Regions from separate parts of the Geodermatophilus sp. SYSU D00710 genome, predicted to be linked through region 1. Evidence: riboswitches for the same ligand, from Rfam matches in the RefSeq annotation. Region 1 holds a riboswitch; each other region holds the start of a gene.

Region 1 (4,198 bases):
TCGAGCAGACCGCCCGGCCGCGTCCTGGGGCGCCGTCGCCGTCCCGGGCGGTCGCCGCGGCCCCGCCGGCCGCGCTGGTCGAGACGGCCGCGGTCACGGTGCCCTCCCCGGAGCCGGTGTCCCCGGACGACCCGCCACCCGGGGAGACCGCGCAGGTGTCCGGTGCCTCGCGGTCGCCGCGCCGGCGCCCGGCGGTGCTGGTGCCGGTGCTGGCGGTGCTGCTCGCGGGCCTGCTCGCGGTCCTCCTCCGGCCGGGTGGCTCCGGCGGCGGGCAGCCTCCCGCGCAGGCCGCGGAGACCGGCGCCGGCACCGGCGAGAGCGCCGCGACGGCCGGCTCGGTGGTCCTGGCCGCCAACGACCACGTCGGGCGCCCTGCTGACGACGTCGCCGCGGACCTCACCGCGCTGGGTCTCACCGTGCAGCGGCAGGACGAGGTGACGACCGCCGTCGAGCCGGGCACGGTCTCGGGCCTCGACCCGGTCGGTGTCCCGCTGCAGCCCGGCGCCCCCGTGACGCTGCGCGTCGCGGTCACCCCGGCAGCACCGGCACCGGCGCCCGAGGGCGGTGCGTCCGCGGGCGGTGAGGGTCCCGAGGCGGCGCTGTCGGTGCCGTCCGGGTCCGGCCCGGCCGCGCCCGCCCCGGCCGAGCCCGCGCCCGCGGAACCGGGACCGTCGGACGCCGCCGTGTCCCCGGACCCGGCGTCCCCCGAGCCCGCGCCGTCCGAGCCCGCGCCCTCCGACGCGGCACCCTCCGACGCGGCCCCCTCGGACGCGGTGCCCTCGGAGCCCGCCCCGTCCGAGCCGGTGCCCTCGGACAGCGCCCCGACCGAGCCGGCCCCGACCGACCCCACCGGGCCCGCGCCGACCGAGCCGGCGCCCTCGGACAGCTCCCCGACCGAGCCGGCCCCGACCGACCCCACCGGGCCGGCCCCGAGCGAGCCGTCGGGGTCCGCCCCGACGGCTCGCTCGGAGCCCGCGCCGTCGGGGTCGTCGGGGGCGACGTCCCCGGGGTCGGCGACGTCGTCGGCACCCGACGGGGGCAGCGCGGCCCCCGACACGGGTGCGGCCGGCTGACCGCGGGCGGTTAGGGTCCTCCGCCATGCCGACCAGGTCACCGGGGGACGCTCCGGCGGGGACGATCGAGACGCTGGGCCTGCCCACCCGGGCGGTCACCGCGCTGACCCGCGCAGGCATCACCGACGTCGCCGCGCTCGCCGCCCTCAGCCGCCGCGAGCTCGCCGCCGTGCCCGGGCTGGGCGCGGGCCTGGTGACGGCGATCCGCCGCGTCGTGCCCGAGCCGCCCACGCCGCTGCCCCGATCGGGGACGGCGGCGCGCGACGGGCAGCTGTCGCTGCCGGCCGAGGAGGACGGGGCGCCCGACGCGCCGGAGATCCCCTCCTTCGCCTCGCTGCGGGACCCCCGCCGGCGCAGCGGCCTCGACCTGCTGGTGCCCGGGGCCCCCGCGCCGGAGCAGGGGACGGCGCCCGGTCCACAGCCCGAGGCGGAGGCGACCCCGCCCACGTCCGCCCCGCGCCGCGCCGCCCGCCCGGCGCCCGCACCCCGGCCGGCCGAGTACGCCGACCTGCTGCGGCTCGGGATGCGGGCGGCCCGCGCCGCGGTGACCGTGCCCGGCCGCCTCGCGCTGTGGTCGGTGCGCACCCAGGTCGACTGGCTGCGGCGGCTGCTCGGCACCTGACGGCCCGACACGCCGCCGCGACACGCGACGCTCGTCACGCTCCGCCGCCGCGGGATTGTCACGGTGCGGTAACGACGGTTACCGTGGCCGCTGTCCGACCGGCCGTCAGTCCCCGTCCGGGGAGTCCGGACGGATGCCGCCGAGTCGCCCTCCCGGGCGAGCCGGGGACCCACCGCACCACTGGGGTGAATCCCGCCCGCCGGACACCGTCCGGCCGCGGGTAGGGCTGCTTCCCGCCCGAACCCGTCAGCTGACCCGGTAGGCGGCCCACGGGAGAAACGGAGAGCCCGCCGGATGGCGCGCTTCTGCAGCACGACCGCACCACCCCGCCGGCTCCGCCGCACCCGGGTGCGCTCCCGCATCTGACCGCGCCCGGCCGTCCCGACGCCGCCCCGCGCCCACCCGAGCCCCGCTTGGGTGGTGCCCGCCGGTGCGCCCGCGTCGCCGCGACGGCCGGTGCCGCCCGCTGCCCCGCACCCCTCCACGGCGCCGCCGCCGGCCGCGCCGTGCCCGCACCCCTGGAGCACCTCCCCCCGATGGACGCCCCCACCGCCGAGATCCCGCGGCCCGCCGCCGGCGCCACCCGCCGGTCCCGCCGCCGCGCCCCCGTCCGCCGCCCCGCGCTGCTGCTCGGCGTCGCCGCCGCCGGCGCGCTGGTGGCCAACGTGCTGGTCGGCCCCGACCCGGCCGCCGAGGCGCAGGCCGGGACGTCGGAGACCGTGACCGTCGCCCAGGCGCTGGGCCTGCCCGCGCAGACCGGCCCCGCGACCGAGCCCCCGCAGGTGCAGCCGCAGGACCTGCAGGTGCTCGAGGAGCTGGCGGCCAGCCGCGGCAGCCGCGAGGCCGCCGAGACCGCCGCCGCGCAGGCGCAGGCCGGTGCCGACCAGGCCGTGCGCGACGCGCAGGCGGCCGAGGCCGCGCGGCTCGCCGCCGAGGCGCAGGCCGCCGCGGAGGCGCAGGCCGCCGCCGAGCAGGCCGCCGCCGAGGCGGCCGCGGCCGCGGAGGCCCAGGCCGCCGCGGAGGCCGCGGAGGCGCAGGCGGCGGCGGAGGAGGCCGAGGAGGAGTCCGGCGGGTCGGAGGCGGCGTCCTCCCCGGCCGCCTCGTCGTCGGTCTCGTCCTCGTCGTCGGGGACCACGGCCTCCCGCGTCGCCCGGATCACCAACACCTCGGGCCCGGTGCGCTCGGTGGTGCAGGCCGCCGCCGACGCCGTGGTCAGCAACGTCCCCGGCGCCGCGTCGATCACCCTCGGCGGCACCCGCGCGAGCGCGGCCGACCCGGGCGGGCACCCCTCCGGCCTGGCGCTGGACTACATGGTGCTGACCGACGCCGCCCTCGGCGACGCGATCGTGCAGTACCACGTCGAGCACTGGGACGAGCTCGGCGTCGACTACCTCATCTGGGAGCAGCGGATGCTCTCCTCGCCGGGTGGCTCGTGGTCGACCATGGCCGACCGGGGCGGCGTCACGGCCAACCACTACGACCACGTGCACGTCAACTACGTGGGCTGAGCCGCGACCTCCCGCGCCGCGGGCGCCAGCCAGCGCACCGGGTCCTCGAGCACCGCGTCGAGCGCGCGCAGCGCCGCGCCGGTCGCCCCCGCGGCCGGCACGGCGCCTCCCGCGGCCACGAGCGGCCGGCGCCACCGGGCCGAGAGCACCCGCCGGGCCAGGTGCTCCTCCAGCCCCGGGCGCAGCAGGTCGGTCAGCTCGGCGAGGTGACCGCCGAGCACCACCGTGGGGATGTCGAGCACGTTGACCACCCCGGCCAGCGCGACGCCCAGCGCCCACGCCGCGCCGTCGAGCGCGCGGCGGGCGCCGGGGTCGCCGGCCTCGGCGCGGGCCCGCAGCTCCGCGGGGCCGGCGTCGGCGGGCACCCCGGCGGCGGCCAGCAGCGCCAGCCGGCCGGCGTAGCGCTCCAGGCACCCGGTCGACCCGCACGGGCAGTCCGGCCCGGCCGGGTCGACGCAGACGTGGCCGATCTCGCCGGCCCAGCCCGAGCTGCCGGTCATCACCCGGCCGCCGAGCACCGCGGCCCCGCCGATGCCGATCTGCCCCGACAGGTAGACGAAGTCCCGGTGCGGCCCCGGCCGGCCCGGGGCGCTCTGCGCGACGCAGCGCGCGGCGAGGTCGGCCTCGTTGCCGAGCACCGGGACCAGCCCGTCGGGGAGCAGGCCGGCGAGCGCGTCGGCGGGCCGCACCCGCGACCAGCCGAGGTTCGGCGCCCGCAGCAGCAGGCCCCGCCCGGCGTCGACCAGGCCGGGCAGCGCCAGCCCGGCGCCCACCACCCGCACACCGGCGGGCAGCGACCCGAGCACCTCGGCGCCCAGCCGGCCGAGCCGGTCCAGCGTGGCGACCGGGTCGCTGTCGCGCAGGTCCTCCTCGTGCAGCCGCTCGGCGACCGTCCGCCCGCGCAGGTCGACCACCCGGACCGCGACCAGCCCGGCGTCGACCTGCATGCCCAGCCCCGCCGGCCCCGACCCCGGTGCGAGCGGGGTGGCCGGCCG
Region 2 (4,198 bases), on a different contig from region 1:
CGTGGATGACCCGCTCGTTCATCCAGTTGAGCGCCACGGCGAGGTCGCGGGCCGGTGGGCCGGGCGGGGCGGCGCCGCGGGCCCGCTCGGCGTCGATGGCCGCGGCGGTCTCGGCGACGAACTGCTCCATGACCTCCGACCACAGCGCGCGGGCCTCGGCGCTGGTGGCGAACAGCGAGGCCGCCGCGGTGGTGAGGGCGTGGTGCGCGGCGAAGGTGTCGCGGACCGCCTCGAGCGCGCCCCGCCAACCGGCGCGGACGTCGTCGCCGGCGCGGCGCAGCGCCGCCGAGCGGGACGCGCGGGCCTCCCCCACCACCCGGTCGAGCAGCGCGAGGACGACGGCGTCCTTGGACGGGAAGTAGAAGTAGAAGGTGGGCCGGGAGATGCCTGCCCCGCGCGCCAGGTCGTCGACGGAGATGTCGGCCAGCGGGCGCTGCCCGAGCAGCTCCTCGGCGGTGGTGAGGATGGCCCGCTCCCGGTCGTCGCCGGAGGGGCGGCGGGCCCGGCGCCCGCGGCCGCCGCCGGGGGCGACGGGGAGCGGTGCGGCCACGGCGGCGACCCTACCCACGACCGCGGGGCGCTCAGGGCAGTCGCCACACCGTCGTGCGGCGCAGGCCCGGGCCCTCGGTCTCGGGCACGTCGAGCACGGTGACCGGCTCGAGCCGCTCGTGCGGCAGGTACGGGCGGCCGGGGTCCCCGACGAACACCTCGGCACCGCGGGCGCGCGCCCGGTCGAGGAACGGCAGCACCCGCCCGGTCATCACGCGGTCGTAGCAGACGTCCCCGGCCAGGACGACGTCGACGTCGGGCGGCTCGCGGTGCAGGACGTCGCCGATCACGCTGATGCCGCGCACGCCGTTGAGGACGGCGTTGACGCCGACCGCGGTCCGCGAGAACGGGTCGACGTCGCTGGCGAGCACGTGCCGGGCACCGGCGAGGACGGCCGCGACGGCGACCAGGCCGCTGCCCGACCCGAGGTCGAGGACGCGGCGACCGGCCACCGGGACGGCGCCGTCGAGCACGGCGCGGGCCAGGGCCTGCCCACCGGGCCAGGCCGCGGCCCAGAACGGCGGCTCCTCACCGGCGCCCCCCGCGGTCTCCATCGCCTCCCACAGGGCGACGACGTCGTCGGCGACGTGCAGCCGGACCTCGGGGACGAGGGAGGGCCGGCGGACCTGGGTGTGCGCGCGGACGAAGCCCGCGGGCACCACCCTGGTCACCGGCCCTCCCGAGGTGACGTGCTGGAACGGCTCCGCTGCAGGGTCCCGCGCCGAGCGTGCGAGGCGCGGGGGGCAGCGGGGTCCTCCTAGTACCAGCCGGTGGCCTGCGAGTGGGCCCAGGCCTCGCAGGGCGAGCCGTAGCGCTCGTTGATGTAGACCAGGCCGGCGTCGATCTGGCGGTAGCCGTCGGAGGTCTTCGCGATGCCGGTGCTGGCCCAGGTGGAGTCGAGGAACTGCGCGATCCCGTAGGCGGTGCTGGTCGGGTTCTGCGCGTTGGGGTTCCAGTTGCTCTCCTTGCCCCAGAGCTTCTCGAGGCAGGAGAACTGCTCGGCGCCGACGAGGCCGAGCGCGTAGTCCTTGAACGACCCGCGGCTCTCGGAGCTGGAGCTGCTCGGCGCCGGAGCCGCGGCGGACTCGGCGGCCTGGGCCTCGGCGGCCTCGGCGGCAGCGGCGGCCTCCGCGGCGGCGGCCTCGGCCTCGGCAGCGGCCTGCGCCTCGGCAGCGGCCTGCGCCTCGGCAGCGGCCTGCGCCTCGGCGGCGGCGCGCGCGGCCTCCTCCTCGGCGGCGATGCGGGCGGCCTCCTCGGCGGCGACGCGGTCGCGCTCGGCCTGGTCGGCCGCGGCCTGGGCCTGGACGGCGGCGGCGTCGATCGCGGTGCGCTCGGTGCGGGAGGCGGCGAGCTCCTCCAGCGGCGCGAGGTCACCGTCCTCGACGGCGCCGTCGGTGCCCTGCTCCGCGAGGCCGAGCGCCTCGGCCACGCCCACCGAGGCGCTGGCGGTGTCGGCCTCGGCACCGCCGGTGGCGGCGGGGCCGGTGCCGGAGAGCACCCCGACCAGGAGCGCGCCGGCGGCGGCGGTGCCGAGCAGCAGGGCCGGGCGGCGGGAGCCCAGCAGGCCACCGCGGCGCGCGCGGCCGGGGGCGGGGGTCTCGTCGTCCACCTCGAGGACGGCGGTCTCGAGGGCGTCGGTGTCGGGGGTCTCGGCGACGGGGGTGTCGGCGGCGGTGCGACGGGTACGGCTGAACATGCGGGTGGGCGCTCCGAGGGAGAGGGCGCGCGGCGGCCCGGGTCATGGGCACGCGCACGCAGCGCGGGTCTACGGCGTGTCTGGTCGGGAGGTCTCCGGCGGCCGCGGTCGGCGCCGGGCGCGGCAGGGCAGGGTCGAGCCGGCGTCAGGAGGACGCGGGACCGCGCTGCGCGCGCGGGCGGCTGCACCTGCGGGCCGCGGGGGCCCGGAGGCGGGGCATGCGGAGGCTCTCCGTTTCTTCCGTGAGCCGCCTACCGAGTTAGCTGACGGGTTCGGGCGGGAAGCAGCCCTACGCCCCCGCGAGCAGAGCTCGACGGGTGCGATTCACCCCAGTACTGCGGTGGGTCCCCGGCTCGCGTCCGCGGGTGCGGACACGACTCGGCGGCGTCCGGTCAGGCTCCCCGGACGGGGAGAGACGACCGACCGGACGCCCGCCACCGTAGACACCGTTACCGGTCCGTGACAACACGGGGCCGGAGGGACGGGCGGGACGGCTGTGACCCGCCGGTCCTCCGGGCCACTGGCCGCGCCAGTGTCGCTGCTGGTCAGGAGGCCGCGGCGACCTGGGGCCGGTCCGTGTCGCGCAACACAGTGACCTGCGACGCATCGGCAGCGGCGACCGGCTCCCGCGCGGCGCCCGCGGTGGCCTCTCCGACGGTCTCTGCCGCCTCACGACGCTCGGCGAGGACGGGGACGTCGTCGGGCAGCACGCCGGTGATCACCGCGAGCGCCCGGTCGATCTGCCCGGTCAACCCGAGCAGCCACTCGCGCGCCTGGTCGCGCTCGTCGCGCAGCGGCGCGAGCTCGGCCTCGGCGACCCGCCGGCGCTCGGCCGCCTCCCGGTCCAGGCGCTCGCGCACCGCGGCCGCCGCGCGGTCCAGCCGGGCGCGCTCCTCGGCCGCCGCCCGGCCCAGCTCCGCAGCCTCGCGGCGGGCCGCCTCGAGCACCGCCGCGGCCTCGCTGCGGGTCTGCTCGCGCAGGGCGATGACCGCCTCGCGCATCTCGGCGACCCCGCCCAGCCGTGCCTCGGCCTCGGTGCGGGCCTCCTCGACCACGCGCCGCGCCTCCTCCTCGGCGGCGGCGGTCCGGGCTGCGGCCTCGGCCTCGGCCCGGCGGACCAGTTCTCGCGCCTCGTCCGGCCCCGGCAGCGACTGCCGCTCGCGGACGAGCGCGGCCAGCCGGCGCCGGGCGTTCTGCAGCTCGGCCGAGGCGGCGGCGTAGCGGCTGAGCAGGTGGTCGTTCTCCCGGCGCAGGACGAGGACCTCGGTCTCCGCCCAGTTCACGTAGTCGTCGACCTGTGCGCGGTCGTAGCCGCGGACCGCCCCGGTGAACACCGGCCCGGTCCCCAGCAGGCCGTCGAGGCCGCCCGACGGCGGCCGCCCTCCGGTACCGTCCCCCGGCGCTCCGGTCTGAGCGCCTCCCCCTGCCCGCTGCGACATCCCGGTCCCCCTCGGTCCGCCGTGCCGGTCCGGACTCCCCGGCCGGCCGTCGGGGTGATCACGATCCCACCCCGGATACCCACCGGCCGGGCGCCGACAGGGGGGCGCGGGGCCCGCCGGAGTGGGATCGCCGGGACGTGCCGGATCCATCACCGAGCGCAGTCACAGCATCTCAGCACGGTCACGAGACCCTGGGAATGGACGAGAGGGCACCGCGGTTGGACGGGCCGTAGCGATAGTTGCACTCTCAACCACATGGAGCACGAGATGCAGTTCGGCGTCTTCTCGGTCAGCGACATCACGACCGATCCCACGACGGGCCGCACGCCGAGCGAGGCGGAGCGGATCCGGGCGATCGTCACGATCGCGAAGAAGGCCGAGGAGGTCGGCCTGGACGTCTTCGCCCTCGGCGAGCACCACAACCCGCCGTTCTTCTCCTCGTCGCCGACGACGACCCTCGCCTACGTCGCGGCGCAGACCTCGCGGCTGCAGCTGTCGACGGCGACCACCCTGA
Region 3 (4,198 bases), on a different contig from region 1:
CCACTGCGCGACCGAGTTGGTCACGTTGGCCGCGACGGTCGGCAGGCCCAGCGCCACCAGGGTGGGGAAGAGGATCAGCGAGCCGCCGCCGGCGATGGAGTTGACGACGCCCGCGGCCAGCGCCACCGCGGCGGCGACGAGCAGGTCGGCGGCGGGCACGGAGCGGCAGCCTACGGTGGCCGCATGCGACCGCCCGCGCCCGCGACCTGGCTGGCCGCCGCCCTGGGCGGTTCCGGCGTGCTGCACCTGGTGCGGCCGCGGACCTACGAGTGGCTGGTGCCACCGGAGCTCGGGGACGCGCGCGGCTGGGTGCTGGGCAGCGGGGTCGCCGAGGTGGCCACCGCCGCGCTGCTGTCCGCACCGCCGAGCCGGCGGGCCGGGGGCTGGGCGGCCGCGGTCCTGCTGGCGTCGTTCCTGCCCGCGCACCTGCACCACCTGCGGGCGGCGCGCGGGCGGCCGGCGCTGCTGGCGGCCGGGGTGGTACGGCTGCCCCTGCAGGTGCCGATGATCGCCGCGGCGCTGCGCGTGGCCCGGGGGCGGGCGTGACCCAGCCGCTGCCGGAGGACTGGGAGCGCGCGCTGGTCGTCGTCGCCCACCCCGACGACATCGAGTACGGCTGCGCGGCCGCCGTCGCCGCGTGGACCTCCGCCGGGCGCGACGTGCGCTACGTGCTGGCCACCAGCGGGGAGGCCGGCATCGCCGGTCTGCCGCCGGAGGTGGCCGGGCCGCTGCGTGAGCGGGAGCAGCGGGCGGCCGCGGCGGCGGCGGGCGTCTCGGTGGTGGAGTTCCTCGGCCATCCCGACGGCCGGCTGGTCGAGGGTCTGGACCTGCGGCGGTCGGTGGCCGCGGCGATCCGCCGGCACCGGCCGGAGCTGGTGGTGACGATGCACTTCGGGGACACCTGGACGCCGCCGGGCACCGCGCCCGCGTACTGGAACAGCGCCGACCACCGGGCGCTGGGCCGGGCGGTGCTCGACGCGGTGGGCGACGCGGCGAACGAGTGGATCTTCCCCGAACTGGCCGACCCGGTGCCGTGGCAGGGCGTGCGGTGGACCGCCGTCTCCACGCCCGTGGGGGCGACCCACACCGTCGACGTGACCGCCGTCGTCGACCGGGCGGTGGCCTCGCTGGCCGAGCACCGGCGCTACCTGCAGGCGCTGTCGGACGACCCGGTCGAGGAGCAGGCACGGCGACAGGTCGAGATGGCGACCCCGGCCGACGACGCAGGGCGCCGGGTGGCCGGCTTCGTGCTCTACGGCGGCTGACCGCGGCGCTCCTCGACGCGCACGGGCGGCCGGCCTCCCCGCGCGGTGCCCGACCTCGCGCTGCGGGGTGAGGTCGGGCACCGTGGGATGAGGCCGGCCGGTGCACGACGAAGCGTGCCGTGGGGACGCGGCCGGGGTACCGCGTCCCCACGGCCGCCGGTCAGTTGAAGCTGACGTGCACGTGGTCGTAGTGGTTGGCGGTGATCGACCCGCGGTCCTCCATCGCCTGCCAGCCGGAGCCGCCGATCATGTAGATCCGCTGCTCCCAGATGACGTAGTCGACGTTGAACCGCTCGGCGTTGTCGATCACGTACTGGGCGACGGCGTCACCCTTGGCGGAGTCGCTGTAGACCATGAAGTCGGCGGCGAGCTCCTGCGTCGGCGAGTGGCCGGGCCGGGTGAGGACCGTGGACACGCCGAAGGCCTGGGTGACCTCGGCGACGACCGGGCGGACGTGCGCCGCCCACGCGCTGTAGGCGGTGGAGGTGGGGGTCGGCTTGCCGCTCAGGTCGGTCGAGACGGGGAGCGACGCCGCCGGGGCGGGGGCCGCAGCCCCGGTGGGCACCGCGGGCGCCTCCTCGGCGGGGGCCGGCGCCGGAGCGGGGGCCTCCGCCTCGGCCGTGGACGAGGTCCGGTCCCAGCGGTCCCAGCCGCCGCGGTCCCGGTCGCGGTCCCAGTCGTGAGCCTGGGCGGCGGACTGGCCGGCGAGGCCGAAGGCGACGGCGAAGGCGCCGACGGTCAGCGACCGGCGGACGCCGGTGCGGCGAGGGGTGTTCGAGGGCATGGTGAGGAGAGCTCCTGACGGTGGTCCGTGGGGCCGCCCGCTGGTCGGGCGGGTCCCCGTTCCGGATGAGGGGTGACCTGGGGGGACGGGCAGCCGGACGCGCGACCGTGCCGAGCCCGCCGGAGGCAGGCGACGCGCAGGGCTGCCGAGGTCCGTGCCCGGGTACGCGGCGACCGGCGTAGGTGTCCAGCGGGTCGCGGCGGCGGTGTCTGGGGGTGCGAGGACGGGCGCCGCTCGGCACCCCTCGCTGCAGATCTCCGTTTCTCCCTTGGCCGCCTACCGGGTCAGCTGACGGGTTCGGGCGGGGATGCGCCCTACCCGCCCCCGAGCAGGGCTCGGGAGGCGGGACTCACCCCAGTGGTGCGGTGGGTCCCCGGTTCGCGTCGACGGGGCCGGCGCGACTCGGCGGCATCCGGCGCGGTTCCCCCGGATGGGGGAGGTGACGACCGACCAGACGCCGAAACCGTAGAGGTCTTGTGCGCTTGTGCCAACTCCGGGTCGGTGAACTGGAGGAGTTGGCTGGTGGGCCCCGGCGTGTCTTTTCACCGGGAGCGTCGCGCCGATGGCCAGGCGTCATGGGACCCCGTGCGGAGGGCCCGTAGACTGGCCGGCACGACGGACGAGTCGGCCGGGCGGTCGCGTCGGCGGGGGAGACCCCGTCGCCGAGGAACGTCCGGGCTCCACAGGGCAGGGTGGTCGCTAACGGCGACCCGGGGTGACCCGCGGGACAGTGCCACAGAGAACAGACCGCCAGCGGCTCGCCGCTGGTGAGGGTGAAACGGTGGTGTAAGAGACCACCAGCGCACCGGGTGACCGGTGCGGCTCGGTAAACCCCACCCGGAGCAAGGTCGAGAAGGGACGGCGGCTGGGCGACCGGACCGCCGTCCCGCGCAGGCGTTCGAGGGCTGCCCGCCCGAGCCTGCGGGTGGACCGCTCGAGCCCGCCGGCAACGGCGGGCCTAGATGGATGACCGCCCATCGGGAGGCCGCGAGGCGCCCGAGGACAGAACCCGGCGTACAGGCCGACTCGTCCGTCGCCCCCGCCTCCGACCTCCGGTCCCACGCTCAGCGGGCGGCGTCGGTCCGTACAGGTGGTCGTCGGCGCGACCCCCGGCCGGCGTCACACGGCTCCTCCCGGACGACGAGGCCGCGACCGTCCGGCAGGGTGTCCCGCGGTGTTCCCGGTCTGGTCGAGCGGCCCTCGGTGTGGTCCGACCGATCAGTTCGCCGCGCCGTGTCGGTCCGTAGGCCGGACACCGACTCGCGGGAGGCTGCGCCGTGCGGAAACTGACCTTCGGCATGAACGTGAGCCTGGACGGTTACATCGCCGCGCCCGGCGACGACCTCGGCTGGAGCGTGCCGAGCGACGAGCTGTTCCAGTGGTGGTCGGACCGGGTGGGGGCGACCGGGCTGGCGCTGTACGGGCGCAGACTGTGGGAGACGATGAGCTCCCACTGGCCGACCGCCGACCAGCAGCCCGGCGCCACACCGGCGCACATCGAGTACGCCCGCCGCTGGCGGGACGTGCCGAAGGTGGTGTTCTCCGCCACGATCGGCGCGGTCGACAGGAACGCCCGCCTGGTCAGCGGTGACGCCGTCACCGAGATCACCCGGCTCAAGGCCGAGGACGGCGGTCCCATGGACGTCGGCGGCGCCACCCTCGCCGCGGCGGCCATGCGGGCCGGGCTGGTCGACGAGTACGCGATCGTCACCCACCCGGTCCTGGTGGGCGGCGGCACACCGTTCTTCACGGCCCTGGACGACCGGGTGGACCTGACCCTGGTGGAGACCCGGACGTTCCCGGGCGGCGTGCTCCTGACCAGGTACGAGACCAGGCACTGAGTGCCCGACGGTGGCCTGGCGGGGGCGCCGGTCTGGCCGAGGACGGCGGTCCGGTGCCACGCTGTCGTCCTCCGCACGACCTCCGCGGTCGGTGTCGGGGTCGCCGTGTGGGGAGGGCGGATGCGGTCGGTGTCGCCGGAGCTGGTCGGCGAGCTCGACGGCGGAACGGACCGGGCCGAGTACCTGTGGGTGGTCGCCGGGACCCTGACGGACCTGCTGCACGCCGACTTCATCGGGCACGTGACGCTCGACCTCGGCAGTCGGTGGGCTCGGGTCGAGCGGCTGCCGCGGAGCGGACGGCCCGGTGG
Region 4 (4,198 bases), on a different contig from region 1:
GAACGTCAAGGGCGACTGAGTCCTCCCCGGACGCTCGTGCTCTGCACACCCCTGTGTGCAGAGCACGAGCACGCCGGACCGCTTCCCCGGCGGTCCCCGGTGCAGGACAGTGACCCGGTGACGACGTCGATCGAGGCGGCCGGGCTCGAGCAGGTCGCGCCGGGGGTCTTCGCCTACGTGCAGCCCGACGGCAGCTGGATGATCAACAACACCGGCGTCGTGACCGGTGACGACGGCACCGGCGTCATGGTCGACACGACCTCCACCGAGGCGCGCAACCGGGCGCTGTTCGCGGCGGTGGACGGCGTCGCCCCGGGCCGGCTGCGGGCGCTGGTGAACACCCACCACCACGGCGACCACACCTTCGGCAACTGGTTGGTGCCGGACGGGACGCCGGTGGTCGGGCACGAGCACGCACGGGAGGACCAGCTCGCCGCGGGCCTGATCGCCGCACAGGTGCTCACCGGACCGGACTACGGGCATCTGGAGGTGCGCCCGCCCGACGTCACCTTCACCGGCGCGCTGACCCTCCACCTCGGGGAGCGGGGAGTCGAGCTGCATGCGGTGGGCCCGGCGCACACGCGCGGCGACGTCGTCGTCTGGCTGCCCGGCGAGCGGGTGGCCTTCGCGGGCGACGTCGCCTTCGCCGGCGGCCAGCCGTTCCTCGCCGAGGGCAGCGTGGCCGGGTACCCGCGGGCGCTGGCCGCGCTGCGGGCGCTGGAGCCGGAGGTGCTCGTGCCCGGGCACGGCCCGGTGTGCCGTGGCGACCAGGTCCCCCGGCTGCTCGACGAGCTCGCCGGCTACGCGGCCTTCGTCGACGCGACGGCGCGGGAGGGACACGCGGCCGGGTGGTCGCCGCTGGAGACCGCGCGCCGGCACGCGGACAACCCGTACGCGGCGTGGCAGGAGTCCGAGCGGCTCGTGGGCAACCTGCACCGGGCGTACGCCGAGCTCGACGGCCGGCCGCCGGGCGAGCGGCTGCCGCTGGCGGACATCTGGCCCGACATGGTCGACTTCCACGGCGGCCCCATCGGCTGCCGGGCCTGAGGGCGTCCCCGGCGGTCACGCCGGCGCGGGGGCACCGTCCAGGCACCGGCGGGCCGCCGGACCCATCCCGAGTCCCGCGAGGATCCCCCCGGCCCGGCGCCGGCGCTCGCGGGCGCGCTCGCGCAGCAGGCCGCCGAGCGCGGCGTTGACCGACCGGTCGGCGCGGCGCTCGAGGAACTCCGCCGTCGCCAGGTGGGTCGCTGCCCGGCGCAGTGCCTCCACGTGCTCGAGCCGCTCCTGCGGTCGGCTTCCGGTCGGGGGCCCGGCGGTCCCGTCCGCGCCTGCTGTAGCGCTGGTCGTGCTCGTGGTCGTCATCGCGTCCCTCGCCTCCATCGGTCCCCGCATCTGTGGAGACGCCGGAAGGCGGCGGGGATGACGCGGCGCGGGGACGAGGCGGTCAGCTGCCGGGGAAGCCCGGGCGGTCGCCGGTGCCCATCCCGCCCTCACCGGCGCGGGGCGACTGGTCGGGCGCGGCGCCCACCTCGGCGTCCTCGTCGTCGTGGACGGGGCGCTCTCCCGGCAGCACGTCGTCGTCCTGCCCCGAGCGGTCGTTCGTGCCGCCGTACGGCCGTCCGGTCATCGAGCCCTCGGTCACTGCGGACCTCCTCCGCCGTGCACCGACCGGCCGGCTGGGCTCACCCCGGTCGGTGCCGGGGTGCCCGGCCGGCCGGCAGCGGAAACCGTCGCCCCGAGACGCACTGTGCCGGTTGATCCCGTGCTCTGTCGGCTCGATCGCGCCCGCAGAGCGCCGGGAGAGCCGGCAAGGGGGCGGCAACCAGCGCGGGGAGCACCGCACCCCCCGTCCCGGAGCGGGACGGGGGGCGCGGTAGGGCGTCGGTCGGTCAGTAGGCCCGGCCGCTCGTGCCGCCCTTCTTGTTCTTGTTCTGGAAGTCGCGGACGAACTGCTTGATCTTCGCCTGGTTCTGCGGCTTCTGGAGCTCCTGCACCACCTTGGCGGCGACGCCCGAAGCCACGAGCTTCCTCAACATCCCCACGGGGTCCTCCTCCTGTCGGCTCCTGTCCCGTTGCCCCGTCAACGCGCGGGGCAACCGTGGGGATCCCGGCCTTTCACCCGTTCCACCGGTGGCGGGCCGCTGACGGGGCGTGCGGACGCACCGTTGCGTCCTTTCTCGTCCCGTCCGGCGTGTCGGCGCCCATCCGGGTGCCGCCGCGTGTCCAGGACCTGGGCGTGCGCGGTGCTCGCGCTGGCGTGTCGGGTCCGGGAGGCCAGTCAAATCCGCAGGTCCGCGCCGGGCGTGGCGCCGCGTTCCGTCGGTTGAGGGCCCCCTGACCCCTCCCTACCGTCGTCGCCGGTCCGCCAGGGTCCTTCGTCGCGCCCCGTGCGACACCTGGTGGCCACGCCGAACCGGGCGCCGGAACCCACCGGCAGCCCGGGCCGGGGACCCACTGCAGCACTGGGGTGGAGCGCGACTCGTCGCGCCGGGCGACTCCTCCGTCCGAACCCGTCAGCTAACCCGGTAGGCGGTCGCGGAGAACAGGAGAACCGTCGTCCATGACGACCGCACGCACGTCCACCGCTCGTCGCTCGTTCCGCGGCATCGCCGTCGCGGCCATCGCCGGAGCCGGCATCGTCCTCTCGCCCCTCCCGGCCTCGGCTGCCGCGGGCGGTGGTGGTGGCACCGCGACCGGGACGGTGGCCGCCGCGCCGGCGCCCGCGCCCACCGGCGCGGCCCAGGTCGCCGTCGACACCGCGCTCGCCCAGGTCGGTGACCGGTACGTCTACGGCGCCACCGGGCCGGACTCCTTCGACTGCTCGGGCCTGACCAGCTTCGCCTACGAGGCGGCCGGCGTCTCGATCCCGCGCACGTCGAAGGCCCAGTCGACCTTCGGCACCGCGGTGGCGAAGGCCGACCTCCAGCCCGGTGACCTGGTCTTCTTCTACAGCCCGGTGTCACACGTGGGCATGTCCATCGGCAACGGCCAGATGGTCCACGCCTCGACCGCCGGCAAGCCGGTGGCCGTCGTCGACCTCGACTCGATGCCGAGCTACGCGGGCGCCCGCCGGGTCGCCTGACGCACGTCGCGGAAGGGTGCCCCGGCCGGGCTCTCCGGCCGGGGCACTCTCGTGTCGTGGTGCACGAGGACGGTCCCCGGTGGCCCCGCCGCGCCGGCTCCGGACCGGTGGTGGCCGTGGGCAAGCTCGTCGCCGACCAGCTGCTGGAGCTCACCGCTCCGCTGGTGGTCGGGGGCCAGCAGCGGGTGGTCCGGACGACGACGGCGGGCGGGGCGCCGGCCAACGTGACGGCGAACCTGGCCCGTCGCGGCACCCCGGCGAGGCTCGCGGGCTGGGCGGGTGCGGACCCGCTCGCCGACACGTTGCTGGCCGGACTGGCCGGGCGCGGGGTGGAGACGGCGGTGGTCCGCCGTGGCCGCACTCCCCTGTCGACGGTGCTCGTCCACCCCGACGGGGGACGGACGCTGCTCACCGACAGCGGCGAAGGCGGGCTCGAGCCGGACGACGTCCGCGCCGCGTGGCTCGCCGACGCGGCCGCCGTCCACCTCGACGGCTACGACCTGCTGCCCGGCCGTTTCCCGGACGCGCTCCGGGCAGCCGCCTCGCTCGCCCGGGACGCCGGCGTGCCGGTCACCGTCGACGTGGCGGCCGCGACGCGGATCGAGCGCCACGGCGCCGACGCGTATCGGGAGCTGCTCGTGGCGCTGCGGCCGGACGTCCTGTTCTGCAACGCCGTCGAGGCCGCGGTGCTGGGACTGGACGGCGACCTGCCCGCGTGGGCGCCGGCGCTGGTCCTGGTGCACGCCGGCGCGCGGCCCACCCGGGTGCTGACCGCGGCGGGCGCGTGGCAGGTGCCGGTGGAGCCCCTGCCGGAGGGGCGGCTCCGCGACACCACCGGCTGCGGGGATGCCGTCGCCGCCGGGGTGCTGGCCGGCTGGCGGTCGGGGGCGCCGGTCCTGGACGCGGTCCGCGCCGGCCACGAGGCGGCCGCGGTGGTCGCGGGTGTGGTCGGGGCCCAGCCGCCGCCCTGACCGCCCGGGCTCACCGTCGACACCGGCGTCACCGGCCAGTGCCTTTATAGCGATAATGGCACCTCACGAGGCTCTGACCTGCGGTTTTGAGTTGTCCACCTCCTGCTGATCGGCTAGTATTCGATCATGTGTTCGGGTGGGTGGG

What was found. A riboswitch is a leader RNA that binds a small molecule or an ion and turns the genes downstream of it on or off. The one in region 1 is predicted to bind cyclic di-AMP.
Region 2: it holds a riboswitch for cyclic di-AMP, as region 1 does, so the genes downstream of both, ACI78U_RS13020 (aggregation-promoting factor C-terminal-like domain-containing protein) here and ACI78U_RS14950 (hypothetical protein) in region 1, are expected to answer to the same signal.
Region 3: it holds a riboswitch for cyclic di-AMP, as region 1 does, so the genes downstream of both, ACI78U_RS13630 (hypothetical protein) here and ACI78U_RS14950 (hypothetical protein) in region 1, are expected to answer to the same signal.
Region 4: it holds a riboswitch for cyclic di-AMP, as region 1 does, so the genes downstream of both, ACI78U_RS02480 (C40 family peptidase) here and ACI78U_RS14950 (hypothetical protein) in region 1, are expected to answer to the same signal.

What each region holds. Positions count from the first base shown of each region.
Region 1 is NZ_JBJGYX010000031.1:6,386-10,583, reverse strand. It holds gene ACI78U_RS14960 (protein kinase domain-containing protein) at 1-1,073, shown strand, start outside; gene ACI78U_RS14955 (DNA-directed RNA polymerase subunit alpha C-terminal domain-containing protein) at 1,099-1,695, shown strand; cyclic di-AMP (ydaO/yuaA leader) riboswitch at 1,823-1,976, shown strand; gene ACI78U_RS14950 (hypothetical protein) at 2,232-3,203, shown strand; gene ACI78U_RS14945 (ROK family transcriptional regulator) at 3,191-4,198, opposite strand, start outside.
Region 2 is NZ_JBJGYX010000024.1:44,459-48,656, forward strand. It holds gene ACI78U_RS13010 (TetR/AcrR family transcriptional regulator) at 1-550, opposite strand, end outside; gene ACI78U_RS13015 (class I SAM-dependent methyltransferase) at 582-1,220, opposite strand; gene ACI78U_RS13020 (aggregation-promoting factor C-terminal-like domain-containing protein) at 1,307-2,245, opposite strand; cyclic di-AMP (ydaO/yuaA leader) riboswitch at 2,479-2,639, opposite strand; gene ACI78U_RS13025 (DivIVA domain-containing protein) at 2,791-3,579, opposite strand; gene ACI78U_RS13030 (LLM class flavin-dependent oxidoreductase) at 3,940-4,198, shown strand, end outside.
Region 3 is NZ_JBJGYX010000026.1:39,340-43,537, forward strand. It holds gene ACI78U_RS13615 (sulfite exporter TauE/SafE family protein) at 1-159, opposite strand, end outside; gene ACI78U_RS13620 (DoxX family protein) at 184-546, shown strand; gene ACI78U_RS13625 (PIG-L deacetylase family protein) at 543-1,265, shown strand; gene ACI78U_RS13630 (hypothetical protein) at 1,426-2,049, opposite strand; cyclic di-AMP (ydaO/yuaA leader) riboswitch at 2,308-2,467, opposite strand; RNA gene rnpB (RNase P RNA component class A) at 2,670-3,082, shown strand; gene ACI78U_RS13640 (dihydrofolate reductase family protein) at 3,327-3,890, shown strand; gene ACI78U_RS13645 (response regulator transcription factor) at 4,011-4,198, shown strand, end outside.
Region 4 is NZ_JBJGYX010000003.1:124,312-128,509, reverse strand. It holds gene ACI78U_RS02505 (RtcB family protein) at 1-19, shown strand, start outside; gene ACI78U_RS02500 (MBL fold metallo-hydrolase) at 118-1,047, shown strand; gene ACI78U_RS02495 (hypothetical protein) at 1,063-1,269, opposite strand; gene ACI78U_RS02490 (hypothetical protein) at 1,445-1,642, opposite strand; gene ACI78U_RS02485 (hypothetical protein) at 1,890-2,042, opposite strand; cyclic di-AMP (ydaO/yuaA leader) riboswitch at 2,397-2,548, shown strand; gene ACI78U_RS02480 (C40 family peptidase) at 2,561-3,082, shown strand; gene ACI78U_RS02475 (carbohydrate kinase family protein) at 3,139-4,053, shown strand; gene ACI78U_RS02470 (DUF222 domain-containing protein) at 4,180-4,198, shown strand, end outside.